DNA from 2 places in the Companilactobacillus farciminis KCTC 3681 genome. Region 2 is predicted to be linked to the other one. Evidence: predicted binding sites of a transcription regulator. Region 2 holds the regulator's gene; the other holds the start of a gene.
The links. Region 2 encodes LexA, which represses DNA repair genes until DNA is damaged. Its sites were predicted from a motif close to CNAACANNTGTTNG; they were not measured.

Region 1: a site for LexA is predicted at 2,101-2,114, ahead of parE (DNA topoisomerase IV subunit B). Genes of this name have one in related genera too.

Annotation. Positions count from the first base shown of each region.
Region 1 is NZ_CP017702.1:1,428,882-1,432,067, forward strand. It holds gene parC (DNA topoisomerase IV subunit A) at 1-24, opposite strand, end outside; gene parE (DNA topoisomerase IV subunit B) at 35-2,035, opposite strand; gene plsY (glycerol-3-phosphate 1-O-acyltransferase PlsY) at 2,242-2,865, shown strand; gene LF20184_RS06995 (ABC transporter ATP-binding protein) at 2,916-3,186, opposite strand, start outside.
Region 2 is NZ_CP017702.1:1,127,370-1,130,555, reverse strand. It holds gene purK (5-(carboxyamino)imidazole ribonucleotide synthase) at 1-52, opposite strand, end outside; gene purE (5-(carboxyamino)imidazole ribonucleotide mutase) at 45-527, opposite strand; gene LF20184_RS05590 (YneF family protein) at 768-989, opposite strand; gene LF20184_RS05585 (DUF896 domain-containing protein) at 1,051-1,293, opposite strand; gene lexA (transcriptional repressor LexA) at 1,389-2,012, shown strand; gene LF20184_RS05575 (phosphoglycerate dehydrogenase) at 2,039-3,186, opposite strand, start outside.

The DNA of each region.
Region 1 (3,186 bases), 300 kb from region 2:
AATTTTAGGAGAATTTTCAGTCACTATTTATCACCTATTCCTTATTCAATAAATCGTCAACGATTTTACTGTCGATTGGATCAGTTGCATCGACTTTTTCGAGGATATTGTCCCCTTCTTCAGTTCCGTTGAAGCGAACATTTTCTTCGATCCAATCACGACGTGGTTTAACTTTGTCACCCATTAAGGTAGTTACACGACGTTCAGCTAAAGCCGCATCATCGATATTGACCCGAATCAAAATTCGATTAGCAGGGTCCATTGTCGTCTTCCAAAGTTGGTCGGCATTCATTTCACCCAAACCTTTGAATCGTTGCAAGTCGTAGCCTTTACCCATTTCTTTGATACCAGCTTTTAGTTCATCTGGAGTCCAAGCGTATTTAGTCTTAGTTTTGGCACCTTTACCTTTTTGCAAACGATAAAGTGGCGACAAAGCAATATATACGTGACCTGATTCAACTAGTGGGCGCATGTAGCGATAGAAGAACGTTAACAACAAGATTTGAATGTGAGAACCATCATCATCGGCATCGGTCATGATAATGATCTTGTCGTAATTTCTGTCTTCTAGCTTGAAGTCAGCTCCAACACCGGCACCGATCGTATAGATCATCGTATTGATCTCTTCATTTTTGTAGATATCTTCCAGCTTAGCTTTTTGAGTATTCAAAACCTTACCACGCAATGGCAAGATAGCTTGGAACTTTCTGTCTCGGCCTTGTTTAGCAGAACCACCGGCAGAATCACCCTCGACTAGGAACAATTCGTTTTTATCTGGATTCTTTGATTGAGCAGGTGTCAATTTACCAGACAACAAACCATCAGTCTTCTTGTTCTTCTTGCCGCTACGAGTACTTTCTCGAGCTTTTCTAGCAGCATCCCTAGCTTCACGAGCTTTGAGAGCTTTTTTGACGAGCATTTGTGCTTGCTCACCATTTTCCAATAAATAAAAGCTCATTTGTTCATAAACTAGTTGGTCAACAGCTGATCTTGCTTGAGGAGTACCAAGTTTTCCCTTAGTTTGACCTTCGAATTGCAAGATTTCTTCAGGGATACGTACCGAAATAATTGCTGATAGACCTTCACGAACATCGCTACCTTCAAGGTTCTTGCTATTTTCTTTTAATAGTCCGACCTTTCTTGCATAGTCGTTGAACGCTTTAGTCAAACCAGACTTCATTCCGGCCTCGTGCGTCCCACCATCAGCAGTACGAACATTATTAACAAACGAGATGATATTTTCAGAATAACCGTCGTTATATTGACCGGAAAATTCGATTTCAATATCTGAATTAGTACCCTCTACGTAGAAAATTCCACCAAGAGCATCTTTTCCTTCGTTGAGGTATTTAACAAATGATTGAATACCATCTTCGTAATGGAAAACTTCTTCCTTGTCTTCTTCACCACGTTTATCAGTGATAGTAAACTTAACACCTTTGAGTAGGAAGGCTGACTCACGAAGTCTTTCGGCTAAAGTATCGAAATTAAATTTGGTTGTTTGAAAAATCGTCTTATCAGGCTTGAAACTAATCGTTGTTCCACTGCCTTCTTTAGTTGAACCAGTCTTTTTCAAAGTTCCGACCGGATGGCCACCATTTTCAAAACGTTCTTCGTAAACTTTGTGATCACGAACGACACGAACTGTCATCCATTCAGACAAGGCATTTACAACTGATGAACCTACACCGTGTAGACCACCAGACGTTTTGTAACTATTTTCGGAGAACTTACCTCCGGCATGTAGAACCGTTAAGATAACTTCAATCGTTGGACGACCAGACGAATGCATTCCCGTTGGCATTCCTCGACCATGGTCAACGACAGTAATGCTACTATCTTTGTTGATAGTGACATTGATCTCCTTACCAAATCCTGATAGAGCTTCATCGACTGCGTTATCGACAATTTCATAGACCAAGTGATGTAATCCACGTGAATCTGTGGAACCAATGTACATACCAGGTCTTTTTCGTACAGCTTCTAATCCTTCAAGGATTTGAATTGACGAATCATCATAAGATGATTTTGGCATTTATATCATTCCTTTTTCATTTACTACTGCAGTTATTTTAGTATTATAACACTATTCACACTATACGAATATACGTTCGTATTCAAGAGAAATCTTTTATTTTTGGCTAAAATAGTGGATAATGTCTAAGTTGGTATTTATAATTCTTTTAAAACACCATAGAATTACAATATACCAAAAAATAAAGCTGAGAGAGTGATTTTTTAATGAAACTTCTCATTTGTGCCATTTTAGCCTATTTAATCGGCTCATTTCCAACTGCCTATCTAGTCGGAAAATTTTTCTTCCACAAAAATATTTTTGATTATGGTAGTGGTAACGTTGGAACCACAAATGCTTACCGGGTCTTCGGTAAATATGCCGGAACACTAGTTTTAATTATCGATATTTTAAAGGGAACATTAGGAGCATTGATGCCTGTCTTCTTTGGACTTGATCATCATTGGGTTCTTTTCGTCGGAATCTGTGCCGTTATCGGCCACTGCTTCTCTATCTTCTTGAAATTCAGAGGTGGTAAAGCCGTCGCTACTAGTGCTGGTATTTTACTAGCTTACAATCCTTTGTTGTTTACGATTTGTTTTATCGTCTTAGCAACAATCGTTTACGTTACTAGCATGGTCAGTGTAGCTAGTTTAACAACCGTACTCTTCTTTACCGTCGCTTCGTTATTTTTGCACGATTGGATCTTAACTACCGTCGCTGCTATTGTTACCGTCATTATTTATGTTCGTCACATTCCTAATATCAAGCGATTACTCAAAGGAAAAGAAAACCTCGTTCCAATTGGTCTACAATACAAGAAACAACAAGCTAAGAAAAATCAAAAATAATTCCACAAAAAAGCAGGTCAAGAATTTAACTTCTCGACCTGCTCTTTTTTTTAATTTGTGACCATTTGATCTTTATAAAGACCGGCATAAAAACCATCTTCTGCCAAAAGGGTTTGATGATTGCCTTGTTCAATAATATTTCCGTCTTTTAAGACCACAATCTTGTCAGCATTTAAAATCGTCTTCAAACGGTGAGCAATAACAAAACTCGTCCGTCCTTGAATTACCCGATCCATTGCTGCTTGAATATTTGCTTCAGTAACTGTATCAACGTTAGAAGTTGCTTCATCCAAAATCAATAATTGTGGATTAGTCAAAATC
Region 2 (3,186 bases):
GACCACCACCGATAATTCCAATTGTTGAGCCGGGTAAAATTGTCTTATCCAAGGTCTTTCCCACTTTCTAGCGATTTGTCGTGCATCGCTTGAACATATTTCCTTAATGATTCTTGATAAGTTTCATTTTGTAATGCGCAGATCTTAGTGGCTAAAATTGCCGCATTCTTCGCTCCAGCTTCACCAATGGAAACAGTTGCTACTGGAACTCCTGCTGGCATTTGTACTATTGAAAGCAATGAGTCCATCCCTTTGAGATATCTCGATGGAACCGGCACCCCAATCACCGGTAAAATTGTTGATGATGCAATCATGCCAGGTAAATGAGCAGCTCCCCCTGCTCCAGCAATGATCACTTTGAAAGTATCCTTAGCGCCTCTAGCAAAATCGAGCATCTCTTGAGGCGTACGGTGCGCTGAAATCACTTTGGCTTCATAACTAACTCCGAGTTCTTGCAAAACATCGATTGTTGCTTGCATAACTTTTAAGTCGGAAATGGAACCCATAACTATCGCTACATCAGACATTAAAAATTTCCACCTTTCTTGCTTTGGTATCCAAAGTTTATCAGGGTTTTCATTTTCTTTCAATGCAAAAAGCGTATTTTATACAATATTTTTCGTATATTATTCGTGTTTAACGTTTACATTTTGTCAATTATAATTACACAAATATTTTTAGTTCGTGATTTAGTGATTGACTAATTTTTTGCATAAAAAAATAAGCGGTACACATATAAAAATATGCATATCGCTTATTTTGTTTAACTACTTGTTATTCTTTTGTGAATTCTTCATAGTATTCATTAATTGATTAAGTTTCTTTTGTGAAGGCTTTTGTCCCATTTGAGCCATCATTTGCTTAATCATATCAGCACTGATTGGTGGATTGTCTTGGAAATATTTCTTCATATACCATCTAGCAGCGAAGAAACCACCAACTAGGCCAATCAACAAAGCTAAAATACCAACGACTATTGTTGTTCCCATTTATGTTTCACCCTTTCCATATACTTATTAATATTACAAAAAAAATTCAATAAATGAAAGTCTAATCGTCACGTAATCTCTTTTTACGTTGAATTTCTCTAACTTTTTCAGGAGTTACTTCGTTTCCTTGCTTATCAAAGACACGTAACATTTCAATTTGTGATTTAAAACTAGCACGGAAGTTCTTCAAGTATTCTTTTCTAAGTTCTGCTTGTTGATCTTCTTCCTCTTTAGTAATCGTGCCGGCCTTAGCCTTGTGGGCTAATTCATTGATTTTCTTAAGTAATTCGTCTTGTTCGTTCATTTTATCAAATCTCCCTAATACAATCGAACACTTGTTTGAACTTGTATTCAAATTTTGATACAATCTATTTAAGATATTAACAATGAGGTGTTCTAATGTCAAAAGCTGAAGGCTCTAAACAGTCACAAATTTTACAATGCATTTATGATTACTTAGATGAACATGGATATCCGCCTACTGTTAGAGAGATCTGCGAAGCCGTAGATTTATCTTCAACATCAACGGTCCACGGTCATTTATCTCGTCTTGAAAAGAAAGGCTACATTCAACGTGACCCTACAAAGCCACGTGCTATCGAGTTAACAACTATCGGACTCAGTTCAATTGGAATCAAGTCAAAACAAATTCCTATCTTAGGTACTGTTGCGGCTGGTCAACCAATTACCGCTGAAAGAAATCCTGATGGTTACTTCCCAATCCCACCTGACTTGAATCGTGAATCTGGTGAATTGTTCATGCTAGAAATTCACGGTGAAAGTATGATCAACGCGGGGATCTACGATGGTGACCACGTTATCGTTCACGAACAAAACTTTGCAAACAACGGTGAAATCATTATTGCAATGACTGAAGATATCGAAGCCACTTGCAAGAGATTTTATCAAGAAAATGGACATTACCGCCTACAACCTGAAAACGATACGATGGACCCTATCATCTTAGACAACGTCGAGATCTTAGGAAAAGTTGTTGGATTATATCGTTCACAAATATTCTAAGCCACTCATTTAATTGAGTGGTTTTTTTATTGATGTTTTATCAGACGAACACGATAAACTTCAGGAATAGAATTCAAATGGTGAATCAAATCTTCAGCATCATCTTGATTCAAATCGTTCACGTCAACGATCGTATAAGCCACTTTATCTTTAGCCGCATTAGCCATATTTTCAATATTGATTTGACGATTAGCTAGTTGCGTACTGATCTGTCCAACCATGTTAGGAACATTTTGGTGAATTACGGTAATTCGAAAAGCTGTTTCAAATGCTACCTGCATATTTGGCAAATTGACACAATTAGTCGTATCGCCATTTTGCAAATAATCCATAACGGTATTAGCACCTTGAATAGCTCCATTTGATTCAGCTTCTAAAGTTGAACCACCGATATGTGGAGTGATGGTAATCTTTGGATTGTCAGCAATGATCGGTTCACCAAAGTCGGTACAGTAATGATTGATTTTTTGATTACGAATAGCTTTAACAGCAGCCTTATTATCGACGATACCAACTCTAGAATAGTTGAACAAAACTGCCCCATCTTTCATTTCATTGATTTCTGGAGTACTGATCAAACCAATTGTCTCTTCATTCTTAGGCACGTGAATAGTTACAAAGTCGGCACTCTTAACGGCTTTTTTAATTGTATCAACTCGTTTAACTTTATTGTTGATTCTCCAAGCAGCATTAGCTGATAAATAAGGATCATAACCAATTACTTTCATCCCTAATCCTAACGCAGCATTGGCAACTAGAGAACCAACGTGGCCTAACCCAATTACTGCAATTTTTTTACCAGCTAATTCTGTACCATTGAATTTAGTTTTGTCTTTTTCAGTTCGTTGAGAAACATCGGCTTCTGTATGTTCATCTGAATATTGGTGTGCCTCAAAGAGATTTCTCTTCGTAGCAATCATTAGAGCAACTATCAATTCTTTAACGGCATTAGCATTACTACCGGGAGTATTAAAAACTGCAATTCCCTTTTCAGTCACGCGGTCTAACGGAATATTGTTAACACCGGCACCAGCTCTAACAATCGTCTTTAGGCTCTGTGGAAAATCAGCTTCCAACAAATTAACTGATCTAATCAAATAAGCATCTGGATCATCAGTCTTATTAATTTCAAAATCATTTCTAAAAGTATCTAAGCCGCTTTGGGCAATCGCAT